One region of the Methylobacterium durans genome, then DNA from elsewhere that is predicted to be linked to it. Evidence: predicted binding sites of a transcription regulator. Region 1 holds the regulator's gene; each other region holds the start of a gene.
What was found. Region 1 encodes PhoB, which activates phosphate uptake and scavenging genes when phosphate is short. Its sites were predicted from a motif close to TGTCATNNANCTGTCAT; they were not measured.
Positions count from the first base shown of each region.

Region 2: the regulator PhoB is predicted to act here: its motif matches at 1,601-1,617, upstream of DK389_RS27030 (ExeM/NucH family extracellular endonuclease).
Region 3: the regulator PhoB is predicted to act here: its motif matches at 3,642-3,658, upstream of DK389_RS20470 (RNA degradosome polyphosphate kinase).

Region 1 covers NZ_CP029550.1:2,935,327-2,939,796, reverse strand. The annotation lists gene ruvC (crossover junction endodeoxyribonuclease RuvC) at 1-340, shown strand, start outside; gene DK389_RS13450 (YceI family protein) at 344-976, opposite strand; gene ruvA (Holliday junction branch migration protein RuvA) at 1,123-1,740, shown strand; gene phoB (phosphate regulon transcriptional regulator PhoB) at 1,954-2,655, opposite strand; gene phoU (phosphate signaling complex protein PhoU) at 2,670-3,389, opposite strand; gene pstB (phosphate ABC transporter ATP-binding protein PstB) at 3,442-4,257, opposite strand; gene pstA (phosphate ABC transporter permease PstA) at 4,312-4,470, opposite strand, start outside.
Region 2 covers NZ_CP029550.1:5,797,796-5,802,265, reverse strand. The annotation lists partial or broken gene DK389_RS34620 (peroxidase family protein) at 1-30, opposite strand, end outside; gene DK389_RS27030 (ExeM/NucH family extracellular endonuclease) at 1,778-4,470, shown strand, end outside.
Region 3 covers NZ_CP029550.1:4,459,858-4,464,327, reverse strand. The annotation lists gene ppx (exopolyphosphatase) at 1-1,022, opposite strand, end outside; gene DK389_RS20470 (RNA degradosome polyphosphate kinase) at 1,143-3,575, opposite strand; gene DK389_RS20465 (P-loop NTPase family protein) at 3,694-4,395, opposite strand; gene DK389_RS20460 (AI-2E family transporter) at 4,403-4,470, opposite strand, start outside.

The DNA of each region.
Region 1 (4,470 bases):
CAACAAGGACGCGCAGGCGACGCTGAAGCTCGGCCACGCCCGCGCCGTCGCGCTGCTGGTGCCGGCGCTCGCCGGGGTGCCGGTCTTCGAGTATGCGGCCAACCTCATCAAGAAGACGGTCGCGGGCTCGGGCCACGCCGAGAAGGTGCAGATCCAGGCGATGGTGAAATTCCTGCTGCCGAAGGCCGAGTTCAAGCTCGCCGACGCGGCCGACGCGCTCGCCATCGCCATCACCCACGCCAACCACCGCGGGGCGCATGCCCTCAAGAGCCGGCACCTGCCAGCGGGCGTCGGCGGCCCGGCGGCGGCGCGGATCGCGGCCGCGCTCGCCCGGGGTTGAGGGCTACTCCACCGCCTTGAACTCGCCCTCGAGGCGCAGCGACACCTCGTCGCCGAGCACGGGCAGGAAGGCGTTGATGCCGAACTCCGAGCGCTTGAGCACCGTGCGCCCGTCGAAGCCGACCGTGTACTTCTTGTCGACGGGGCTGATCCCGGCCTGGTTGAAGGTCGCGTCGAAGGAGACGGGCTTCGTCACGCCGCGCAGGGTGAGGTCGCCGTTGATCCGGGCCGTGGTCGGGCTCGTCGGCTCCACCGAGGTCGAGGTGAAGGTCGCGGTCGGGAATTTCGCCGCGTCGAAGAAATCCGGCGTCTTCAGGTGCTGGTTGAGCTTGTCGTTGAGGCCGTTCACGCTGTCGATCCCGATCGTGACCGTGATCCGGCTCTTGCCCGGCTCCTTCGGGTCGAGGCTGGCCTGCGCCGCCACGTCGGTGATCTGGCCGTAATAGGTCGAGTAGCCGAGATGGCTCACCGACCACGTGATCTTGCCGTGGGCCGGGTCGAGCAGGTAGGCGCCGGGGCGCACCTGCGTCGGGTCGGTCGTCGGGGCGCCCGGATTCTCCGCCGCGGCGGGTCCGGCGAGGACGAGGGCGGCGGCGAGGCCGGCGGCGCGGAAGGGGAAGGACGCGGTCAGGCGCATCGGGCGGTCGCTCGAATCGTCGGGTGGCTTGCCCCGGCCGGGGCGCGGACCTTGATTTCACGAACCCGGCGGCGGCTCAAGGCCGCGTTGGCGACAGGACCCGGGACCCTGTAGGGCAGGGTCTCGGGATTGGAACGGACGGCTCGATGATCGGGAAGCTCAGGGGCTTGGTGGATTCCTACGGCGAGGATTTCGTCATCCTCGACGTGAACGGCGTCGGCTACGTGGTGCATTGCTCCGCCCGCACGCTGCAGCGCCTGCCGCAGCCCGGCGAGGCGGCGGACCTCTCGATCGAGACCCATGTCCGCGAGGACATGATCCGCCTCTACGGCTTCCGCTCGGACGCGGAGCGGGAATGGTTCCGCCTGCTCCAGACCGTGCAGGGCGTCGGCAGCCGGGTGGCGCTCGGCGTCCTCTCGGTGCTGGAGCCGGCCAACCTCGCCACCGCCATCGCCACGGGCGACAAGGGCGCCATCGCGCGCGCGCCCGGCGTCGGCCCGCGGCTGGCCGCCCGGCTCGTCGCCGAACTGAAGGACAAGGCGCCCGCCTTCGCGCCGATCGACCCCGCCCTGATCGCGCTCACCGGCGCCGTCGAGGACCGCACCGCGCCCCAGCCCGTGGCGGACGCGATCTCGGCGCTGGTCAATCTCGGCTACCCGCAGGTCCAGGCCTCCGCCGCGGTCGCCGCCGCGATGAAGGGCGCGGGCGAGGGTGCGGAGGCGAAGACCCTGATCCGGCTCGGCCTGCGCGAACTGGCGCGCTGACGCGGCCCGGCCCGCATCCCGCGCGCCCGGCACCCTCGTCAGAATCGGATATCCCACGGATCCGGCTGCCGATTTTCATGGGGCGGGCTGCGTCCGGCTCCCGCCAGCGGCCTGTGCGCGATCAACGCGCCGACGTCGCGTTCGTGATCGCTCCGCCGCCGCGATCATCGCCGCGCCTAGACCACCTACGGCTGCATCGGCACCGGGTTCCGACTACTCGACGCCCGAGAACATCTCGTCGAAGGAATAGCCGGAGCCGCGCACCGTGCGGATCGGATCGGACTGGCGGGCCCGGTTGATGGCCTTGCGCAGGCGGCCGACATGCACGTCCACCGTGCGCTCGTCGATGTAGACGTCGTGGCCCCAGACCCCGTCGAGGAGCTGCTCCCGCGAGAAGACCCGTCCCGGGCTCTGCATCAGGAATTCGAGGAGCTTGAACTCGGTCGGTCCGAGATGGATCTCGCGGCCCGAGCGGCGGATCCGGTGGCTGACCCGGTCGAGCTCGATGTCGCCGGCCACCAGCAGGTTCGCCACGTGCGCGGGCTTGGCCCGCCGCAGGAGGGCGCGCACGCGGGCCAGAAGCTCGGGCACCGAGAACGGCTTGACGATGTAGTCGTCCGCCCCCGTGCCGAGGCCGCGGATGCGGTCCCCCTCCTCGCCGCGGGCGGTCAGCATGATGACGGGCAGCCGCTCGGTCTCCCGCCGCGCCCGGATGCGGCGGCAGAGTTCGATCCCGGAGAGTCCCGGAAGCATCCAGTCGAGGAGGACGAGGTCCGGCACCTGCTCGGCGAGGCGGATCTCCGCCTCGTCGCCGCGGATGGCGGAATCGACCGTGAAGCCCTCGGCCTCCAGGTTGTAGCGCAGGAGGAGGGTCAGGGCCTCCTCGTCCTCGACGATCAGGATCCGCGTGCTCATGCCTGCTCGCGCCTTCAGGCTCCCACGCCCGGCAAAACCGTCGCGTAGTTCGAGGCGTCGTTCTTCGGGCGCTCGATGGCGAGCGTCTCGCCGGTGGCGAGGTAGTGGATCGTCTCGGCGATGTTGGTGGTATGGTCGCCGATCCGCTCCACGTTCTTGGCGCAGAACAGGAGATGCGTGCAGAACGAGATGTTGCGCGGATCTTCCATCATGTAGGTCAGGAGTTCACGGAACAGGGAATTGTAGAGGGCGTCGATCGCCCCGTCCCGCTCCCAGACGTCGTGGGCGGATTTCGTGTCCCGGCTGGCGTAGGCGTCGAGGACGTCCTTGAGCTGCTCCTGCACGAGGTCGCTCATGTGCTGCACGCCGAGCACGATCTTCTGCGGCTGGGCCTGATCGCTGATCGCAACGACGCGCTTGGCGATGTTCTTCGCGAGATCCCCGATCCGCTCGAGATCGCCCGAGACCCGGATCGCCGAGATCGTCTCGCGCAGGTCGATGGCGAGCGGCTGGCGCCGGGCGATGAGGAGGACGGCGCGCTCCTCGATCTCGCGCTGGAGCACGTCGAGGCGCTTGTCGGCGGCGATCACGGCCTGGGCGAGCACCGTGTCGCGGCGGACCAGCGCCTGGCTCGCCTCGGCCATCATCTTCTCGGCGACGCCCCCCATCTCCGAGATCGACCGGCGCAGGTCGTTGAGATCGTTGTCGTAGGAGGTGACGATGTGCTCGGACATGGTCGTGATCCTCGGGGCTGGCGCGGGAACGGGAGAACGGGAATGGACCGGCTCAGCCGAAGCGGCCGGTGATGTAGTCCTGCGTCTGCCGCTTCTCCGGGTTCATGAAGATCCGGGTGGTGGGGCCGAACTCGACGAGCTCGCCGAGATACATGAAGGCGGTGAACTGCGAGATGCGGGCCGCCTGCTGCATGTTGTGCGTCACGATGGCGATGGTGAACTCGTCCCGCAGCTGCTCGATCAGTTCCTCGATGCGCCCCGTCGAGATCGGGTCGAGGGCCGAAGTCGGCTCGTCGAACAGGATCACCTCCGGGCGCTGCGCCACCGTGCGGGCGATGCAGAGGCGCTGCTGCTGCCCGCCCGAGAGACCCATGCCGGACTGCTTGAGCTTGTCCTTCACCTCGTCCCAGAGGGCGGCCTTGCGCAGGCTTTCCTCGACCCGCAGGTCGAGCTCGGCCTTCGGCAGGCGCTCGTAGAGGCGAAGCCCGAAGGCGACGTTGTCGTAGATCGACATCGGGAAGGGCGTCGGCTTCTGGAACACCATGCCGACCCGGGCGCGCAGCTCGTTGAGGTCGACCTTCGGGTCGAGGATGTTCTGGCCGTCGAGGAGGATCTCGCCGTCCGCCCGCTGCTCGGGATAGAGGCTGTAGATCCGGTTGAAGGTGCGCAGCAGCGTCGACTTCCCGCAGCCCGAAGGCCCGATCAGCGCCGTGACCTGCCGGTCGTGGAAATTGAGGTTGATGTTCTTCAGGCCGTGGAACGTGCCGTAGTAGAAGTCGAGGTTCTTCACGGCGATACGAACGGGCGCGCTGGCGTTGGCCTGGCTGCGGCCGCTGAGCGACGCGCTGACGGCGGGGGAGGCGCTCATCGGGTGGTTCCTTCGGAAGGCCGTTCGGCCGGAGAGGGATCGGTGCGCGGGCGCTCAGCGCGCCCGCTCGGACTTCACGACGAGGCGCGCCACCACCGAGAGGGCGAGGATCGCGACCGTGATCAGGAGGGCGCCGGCCCAGGCGAGGCTCTGCCAGTTCGGGTAGGGCGAGAGGGCGAACTGGTAGATCATCACCGGCAGGTTCGCGACGCC
Region 2 (4,470 bases), 2.9 Mb from region 1:
GCCTTCGTCCGGCGACACGTTCGGGATGACGACGGACTGGCCCTCCATCGTGATCTTGTGCCCGGCCAGCAGCGCGGCGAGATCCGCCTTGGCGGCCGTCAGAGTGGCAGCCGCGCCATCAGCATTCGTTTGCGCGGTGCCGGCTGCTGCCTCGGCCGCATCGGCCAGCGCGTCTGCATTCGTTGCGGCGGTCCCCGCCAAGTCGGCGGCTACAGCGGCGTTGGTCGCGGCCAACAAGAGGTCGGCGAGCATCTCCGGAGAGGTCACCGGATCCGTAGCGGCAGCAGCGGCATCGTAGGCGTTCTGCGCTGCAGTGGCGGCAGCTGACGCAGCGTTGGCGTTGCTCTGGGCGGTATCGGCGCCGGCGCGGGCGGTGGCTGCGGCCTGCTCGGCGGTCTCTGCGGCGGCGGCAGCCGCATCGGCGGCCGTCTGCTTGGGCGCGACCACCTTGTGCGCGCCGATGATCTCCTGGAGGGCGGCGCCGAGATCGGCGCCCGTGTAGCCCGAGTGGATCAGCGCCGCGTAGATGGCGGCGGGGTTGTTCAGAGTCTGGTCGACGATCAGGTTCGAGATGATGCGGGGGTCGGCGTCGACCACGGTGCCGCCGCCGAGACCGCGGGTCGGGGCAGGGGGGGCGCCCATCTCGCCGTAATTGCCGTCGGTGAGCACGGCGCCCGGCCCGAAGGAGATGCTGTCGTCCGTCTCGTTGCGCCAGTAGGGGTCCGTGATCCGCGGGAACGGGTTGTCGGCCGCGCCCCATTGCTCGCGGCCCGCGATCAGGTTGTTGTAGCTGCCGTCGACCGTGCGCAGCCCGTAGGGCGCGAGCGGGTGGCTGATGGCGAGGGCGGCCTCGGGCGCCGTGGAGGCGACGATGTTGCCGTTCGCGTCCACGTAGATCGCGGTGAGCGCCTTCGCCTGCGCCCCGGAATGCGCCTCCGAATTCGCCTCCGCGATCTTGATCTGACGGAGAATGAATTCGAGGTCGTGCTTGACGAGAGCAACCATAACAGCCTCCCAAGAAGATGTCCGGGCGGCACGACGGGAACGAGCACACGCGCGGGATGCACGGATGCTGCGTCGAAGTGACTGCTGACGGACAGATTTCGCCGGTCTTTCGGCCTAATGAAGCTGTTAAAGAACGTTTAACGGACTGAATAGACATAAATTGTACCTAAAACGACGCCTCTATTACTAACTAGACCGTGGTTCTAGTACGATTTTTATCGAAATTGGGCGGATTATCCGCTGTCGCAGGACGTCAATTCATCAGGCGATCTCTTGCGCGGGCGTCCGCCGGCCTGTCGCGCGGCCCGCTCCTCGGGGCCGCGGGCTAGTTCCCGCCGCGGGATGGTTAAGGCGCGCCCGCCGCCGTGCCGAAGAGGCTCCGCGCGGCGGCGCCGGGATGCTTCGTCCGTTTCCGTGCGGTTGCGCCGGATTTCGGATGTCGTCGCGCCGCTGTGGAAAGAAGCGACAGAATTAACGATGTCGTCGACCCGCAAAGACCGTCCCCGCGGCCGCGATCATCTCGCCGTACCGCTATCGCGGCCTTGAGGATGGCGTGTTCTGCTGCCCGCGGCCTGCGCGAGTCCTTAGCCGGCGCCGTCATGTGACCGTTACACGGCACAGCTACGAGCGCGGCCGGACGGCATTGTCGGATCCCGTACGCCGCCTCCCGCGGCCTCCGCACGTCCGACGCGCCCTCCCATCGCGCCCGCCGGCAGACGCTGTCCCCCCGCGTCTTCCGTTTCCCCGACTGCCTGCTGCGAGACGTTTCCTCATGCCCACGACGCCGACCTTCGCGGCCCCGGACGAGGCGCCGGCCACCACGGCCTCGAGCATCGGCTCGATCGCGATCCTGCCGCGGGCGCCCTCGCTCGCGGGCGCGGCGACGGCTCCGATCGGCACCGGCAGCCTCGACCTCGTGCGGCTCTCAAGCTTCGCGGCGGGCACCGGCAACGCCGAGAGCGTGTCCTTCGACCCCGCCAGCGGCCAGCTCTACATCACGAATGCGGGCGCCAACCGCGTCGACATCGTGCGGATCGGGGCCGACGGTGGCCTCACCAAGACCGGCGAGATCGCGCTCTCCGGCCTGACCGGCTACGGCGCCGTCAACGCGGTGGCCGTCAAGAACGGCATCGTGGCGGTCGCCTACGAGAACGCGGTCCGCTCGGAGAACGGCTCCGTCGCGCTCTACGACACCGCGGGCTCCCTGCAGAAGCTCGTCCAGGTCGGGCCGGTGCCGGACCAGCTCACCTTCACGCCGGACGGAACGCGGCTCCTCGTCGCCAACGAGGCGGAGGCGGTCTCGTCCGCCGTCAACCCGAACGGCAGCGTCAGCATCATCAGCCTCGCGGACGGGGCGGGCGCCGCCGCCCTCGCCAGCGCGGTCACCTTCGAGGCTCTGAACGGCTTCGAGGCCGATCTGCGCGCGGCCGGCATCGCGATCTTCCCCGGCGTGTCGGCCGCCGCCGACATCGAGCCCGAGTACATCGCCGTCTCGGCCGACGGCACCCGGGCCTACGTGACGCTGCAGGAGGTGAACGCGGTCGCGGTGCTCGACCTCACCGACCCGGCCGCGAGCCGCCCGATCGCCCTCCTGCCGCTCGGCGGCGTCGACCACGCGCTTCCCGGCAACGCCTTCGACCCGAACGACCAGAACGGCATCGCGCTCCGCGACGCCGCCATCACCAGCGTGCTGCAGCCCGACGCCATCGCGAGCTACACGGTCGGCGGCGTCCGGTACTTCGTCACCGCCAACGAGGGCGACGGGCGCGTCGGCAGCGGGATCGAGGGCCTGGACGTCAAACGCCTGAGCAACGCGGCGGTCGTCCTCGACCCGACCATCTTCCCGAACGCCGCGGCGCTCAAGGCGAGCGACCTCGGCCGGCTCAACGTGCTCACCAAGTTCGGCGACACGGACGGGGACGGCGACCTCGACCAGCTCTACGCCTTCGGCGGGCGCGGCATCTCGATCTTCCGCGACAACGGCGACGGCACCATCACGAAGGTGCGCGAGACCGGCGGCGAGTTCGAGGCGATCACCGCCCGCGACGTGCCCGCGATCTTCAACCAGAACCAGGGTTCCGGCCCCGACACCCGCTCCGACGACAAGGGCCCGGAGCCCGAGGGCGTCACGATCGGCGTCGTGAACGGCCGCACCTACGCCTTCGTCGGCCTGGAGCGGACCGGGGGCGTCATGGTCTACGACGTCACCGATCCGGCCAACGCCCGCTACGTCACCTACCGGCCGCCGGTCTCGGCGGCGGAGGCGGGGCCGGAGGTCGTCACCTTCATCAGCGCCGCCGACAGCCCGACCGGCAGGGCGCTCGTGGTCTCGGCGAACGAGGTCGGCAACACCACGACGGTCTACGAGGCTCAGGGGATCACCAAGATCCACGAGGTCCAGGGCGCGGGCGCGGCGAGCCCGCTCGTCGGCCGCACCGTGACCCTCGACGCCATCGTCGTCGGCGACTTCCAGAACGGGGATGCGGACGGGCGCCGCAGCCTCGGCGGCTTCTACCTGCAGGAGGAGGGCGCGGACCAGGACGGCGATGGCGCGACCTCGGAGGGCATCTTCGTCTACGAGGGCGCCGGCAATCTCCTCCGGGACGTTGCCGAGGGCGACCGGGTGCGCGTCACCGGAACGATCACCGAATTCAACGGCGAGTCGCAGATCGCGATCACGTCCGCGGCCAACATCCAGGTGATGCAGGCCGGCGCCCTGAGCGCCGCGCAGGTGAAGGCGCAGGCGGTGACGGTCTCGCTGCCGGCGGCCGGCACAGTGGGCAGCGGCGCGACGGCCCAGCCGAACCTCGAAGCCTACGAGGGCATGCTGGTGACGCTGCCCCAGACGTTGACCATCACCGAGCAGTTCAACCTCGACCGCTTCAACGAGATCCGCCTCGCCGCAGGCGGGCGGGTCGAGAGCTTCACGAATGAGTTCGAGCCGGATGCGGCGGGCTACGCGGACTACCTTGCGCAGGCCGCCGCCCGCTCGATCGTCTACGACGACGGCCTGAACGGCCAGAACCAGCCGATCGGCAACCTCGACGGGTTCAACCCCTACGGCACCGCCACCGCGCCGCGCATGGGCGACACCGTGACGGGGCTGACCGGAATCCTCGGCTACGGACCGTCCGGCGCCTACCGGGTGCGGGCGGTCGAGGACGGCGACAACAGCTTCGTGCGGGAAAACCCGCGCTCAGCCGTGCCCGAGGACACCGGCGGCACGCTCAAGGTCGGCAGCCTCAACGTCCTGAACTACTTCCGGACCCTCGACAGCGATGGCTCGGCCACCGGCGTGAAGACCGCGATCGGCCTCGACCCGCGCGGCGCCAACACGGCCGCGGAGTTCGATCGGCAGACCGAGAAGCTCGTCAACACGCTGATCGCCACCGGCGCCGACGTGCTCGGCCTGACAGAGCTCGAGAACCAGTTCCAGCCTGGCAACCCGGGCAACGCCCTCGAATA
Region 3 (4,470 bases), 1.5 Mb from region 1:
GCGAGAAGCTCCTCGCCATGCGCGGGCGAGCGGGCCCTCAGGGTGTTGAGCTCGGAGGCCGCCGCGATCAGTGGGTCAATCAGGCGAGTCTCCCGGTCGAGCTGCTCGAAGAGCAGGCCCTCGCGGACGCCCGAGGCCGAGATCGCGACCTCGCGCGGGCGCCCGGCCCGGATGATCTCCTCCAGCACCACCGCGCCGTAGGCGAGGAGCGGTCGGCGTGCCTCGGAGATCGATTCGACGTCCTGCAACTGCGCCGCGTCGACCTGCTCGACCATCTCGAGGAAGTTCAGTTCGTCCGTCGGCTCGACGCTGTAGCCGTGCATGACGTGGACGGGATAGCCGCGGGCTGCCTGATGCAGGCGCGCCAGCGCCCGCCACGTGCCGCCGACCGCGTAGAAGCTGCGGCCTCTCAGGGTCTCGAGCTGGGGCGCGGCCTTCTTCAGGTGCTCGCGCACGAGCTTGGCCGCCTTCTTGAGCGAGCCGCCGGAGAGATCCTGGAGCGCGAGGCCGCCGAGCGGCATCGTCACCCCCTGGCCCACCACGGAGCCGCGCACGTCGACGAGTTCGAGGGAGCCGCCGCCGAGATCGCCCACCACGCCGTCCGGCGCGTGAAAGCCCGAGATGACGCCGAGCGCCGACAGTTCCGCCTCGCGCCGGCCGGAGAGGAGTTCGATCTTCTGCCCGCAGGCGGCCTCCGCAGCCTCCAGGAAGGCCGGGCCGTTCTCGGCGTCGCGCGCGGCCGCGGTGGCGAGCACGAAGAGGCGCGAGACCCGCATCGTCGTGCACAGGACGCGGAAGCGGGCGAGCGCGGAAAGGGCACGGCGCGTCGCGTCCTCATTGAGCCGGCCCGTTGTCAGCACGTTCCGGCCGAGGCCGCAGAGCACCTTCTCGTTGTAGAGCGGGGTCGGCGCGCGGCTCAGTCCGTCATAGGCGACGAGGCGAACCGAATTCGATCCGATGTCGATGATGGCGACAGGGGCGAAGCGCTCGCCCGCGTCGGAAGAGTCGGAATGGACGAGCATCAGGTTGCTGCGCTGGAGCCCCAAGGCGGGTGTCCCTCGTTACGGGCCCGCGGACGGCCGCCGCGGGCTCGGCTTCGCTCAGTCGCCGCGCCGGATCCCGTCCCGGCCCGGCGCCCGGGCTCAGGTCCGCTGCGCTCGGCGGCTGAGCGCGCGGGGGCTCGATTTCTTCGACGACTTGCCGCGCCCGGACAGGCTCGGGTTCGTCATGAAATACTTGTGCGCGTTGAACGGCTCCTCGCCGTCCGCGGGCTTGAGGCGCTCGCTCGCCCCGGACGCCAGTACACGCCAGCTCTGCCGGTTGTCGAGGAGGTTCGCCAGCATGATCTGGTCCAGGACCTGCTGATGCACAGTCGGGTTGAGGATCGGCAGGAGGGATTCCACGCGCCGGTCGAGGTTCCTTTGCATCAGGTCGGCCGAGGAGATGTAGACGATCGCCTTCGGGTGCGGCAGCCCGACGCCGTTGCCGAAGGCGTAGATGCGCCCGTGCTCAAGGAATCGCCCGACGATCGACTTCACCCGGATCGTCTCGGAGAGCCCCGGGATGCCCGGCCGCAGGCAGCAGATGCCGCGCACGATGCAATCGATCTGAACGCCGGAGCAGGAAGCGTCGTAGAGCGCGTCGATGATCTGCGGGTCGACCAGGGAGTTGCACTTGATCCAGATCGCGGCCGGGCGGCCCGCCTTGGCGTGCTCCACCTCGGCCTCGATGTGCTCCAAGAGCCGCGTCTTCAAAGTCAGCGGCGAGACCGCCATCCGCTCGAGCTCGGCCGGCTCCGCGTAGCCGGTGATGAAGTTGAACAGGCGCGAGACGTCGCGGGCGATCGCCGGGTCGGCCGTGAAGAAGGACAGGTCCGTGTAGATCCGCGCGGTGATCGGGTGGTAGTTGCCGGTCCCGACGTGGCAGTAGGTGACGAGCCGGTCGCCCTCGCGCCGGACCACCATCGACAGCTTGGCGTGGGTCTTCAGCTCGACGAAGCCGAACACGACTTGCGCACCGGCCTTCTCGAGGTTGCGCGCCCAGCGGATGTTGGCCTCCTCGTCGAAGCGGGCCTTCAGCTCGACCAGGGCGGTCACCGACTTGCCGGCCTCGGCCGCCTCGGCGAGCGCCGCGACGATCGGCGAGTTCGAGGAGGTCCGGTAGAGGGTCTGCTTGATCGCCACGACGTTCGGGTCGCGGGCGGCCTGAGCCAGGAACTGCACCACCGAATCGAAGGACTCGTAAGGGTGGTGGACGATGAAATCCTTCTGGCGGATCGCCGCGAAGACGTCGCCGCCCGACTCGCGGATGCGCTCGGGGAAGCGTGGGTTGTAAGGCTTGAACTTGAGATCCGGCCGGTCGATCCCGACGATCTGCGACAATTCGTTGAGCGCGAGCATGCCCTCCACGAGGAACACGGCCTCGCTCGCGATCTCAAGCTCGTCCGTCACAAAAGCCCGGAGATCCTCCGGCATCCCGCCCTCGATCTCGAGGCGGATGACGACGCCGCGGCGGCGCTGCTTGAGCGCGGTCTCGAAATGCAGGACGAGATCCTCGGCCTCCTCCTCGATCTCAAGGTCCGAGTCGCGGATCACCCGGAAGGCGCCCTGTCCGCGGACGAGGTAGCCGGGGAAGAGCCGTCCGGTGAACATCACGATCACCTGCTCGATCGCGATGAAGCGGGCGACCGGATCGCCGGCGAGGTCCGGCAGGCGCACGAACCGGTCGAGCACCGCCGGCAGGCGGATCAGCGCCCGCAGCACCCGCCCGTCACGAGGGCGCACCAGCATCAGCGCGATGGTCGAGCCGAGATTCGGGATGAAGGGGAACGGGTGGGCCGGGTCGATCGCGAGCGGCGTCAGGACCGGGAAGACGTGATTCAGGAAGTACTCCTCCAGCCAGCGCCCGTGCTCGGCCGAGAGTTCGCCCGGATCGACGAGATCGATCTCGGCGCCGTGCAACGCGACCCGCAATTCGCGCCAGCGCGCCTGCTGGTCCTCCGCGAGCCGCGAGACCTCGTGGCCGATCCGCAGGAGCTGCTCGGAGGGCGTCAGCCCGTCCTGCGAGGGCACGACGAGGCCGGCGCGGACCTGATCGTGCAGGCCGGCCACGCGCACCATGAAGAACTCGTCGAGGTTGTTGGCCGAGATCGAGAGGAAGCGCAGCTGCTCCAAGAGCGGGTGATTGCCGTTCGAGGCCTCCTCCAGCACGCGCCGGTTGAACTGAAGCCAGGACAATTCCCGGTTGACGAAGCGCTCCGGCGAGTGCCGCAGGTGGCGGCCAGCCTCGAGAACGGGTTCGCGGGCGGTGCTGCCGGCGAGATCCGCGGCCGGTTCGGGCCGCGCCTCGGCGGTCTCCGCCGTCGCCGGCCAGTCGTCGGCGTCCTCGCCGGGACGCGGCCCGGCCGTGGCGGACGCCTTGGGCGCGGCATCGCGCGGCGCGGGGCTGCGGCGCAAGGCGGCCGTGCGGGCCGCGGCCGCCCGCGCGGGAACGCGCCGACGGGACGGCTCGGCGGAATCGCGGTTCTCGACCGTCTCCGGGCCCTCGTTCTCCCGCGCGTCCGTGCTCGGCTCCATCTCCGACACCCTTCATCCTCCGCTTGCCGCTTTCCGGGGGCACTACCACGCGGGCCCCGCATTCATTTGACAGTTTCGTGACGACCCGCGCCGATTTCGCAGACGCGGAGCGTCCGGATCAATCCGGCTCCTCCTGCATCCCGAGGCGCTCCAGCACGGCGAGCGCCAGCGGCCGGGTGATGCGGCGGCCCCGGCCGAGGGCATCCCGGTCGAGCTCACTCACGACCTCGCGGGCGCGGGCGAGCGACCGGTCGATGCGCAGCGCCAGTGCGTCGACGACGCTCAGATCCACCACGAGCTGCCGGTCGACGAAGAGCTTCACGATCACAGCCCTGAGCAGGGCGTCGTCCGGCGGCAGGATGCCGGCGCCGGGGGCAAGCCGCAGGCGCGAGCGCAGGTCCGGCGTCCGGATCCCGAGGGCATCGACCGCTTGCGCGCTCGTGATCAGCACCGGGCAGCGCCGCTCGCGGGCGAGGTTGAGCAGGTGGAACAGGGCAGCCTCGTCGAGGCCGTCCGCCCGGTCGATATCCTCGACGACGAGGGCGCCGTTCGAGACGAGATGCGTGACCGAGGCCGCGCCGATCTCGGCCGCCGCAACGGTCCAGGCATGGGCCCGCGTCGCCCAGATCGAGGCGAGGTGGCTCTTGCCGCTGCCCGCGGGTCCGGTGAGGATGAGCACCGTGTCGGGCCAGTCGGGCCACGCCTCGATCAGGGCGTAGGCCGCCTCGTTGGCGGGGCTCACCAGGAAATCCTCGCGGCCGTAGCGCGGGTCGAGGGGCAGGTCGAAGGTGAGCTGTCGGGGCGGTGCGTTCTCGCGCATGCGGGCTCTAGTCTCGCCGCGGCACCGACCCCGTCAAGGGCGGCATGCTATCCCGGTGCGGCAGAAGGGACGGCT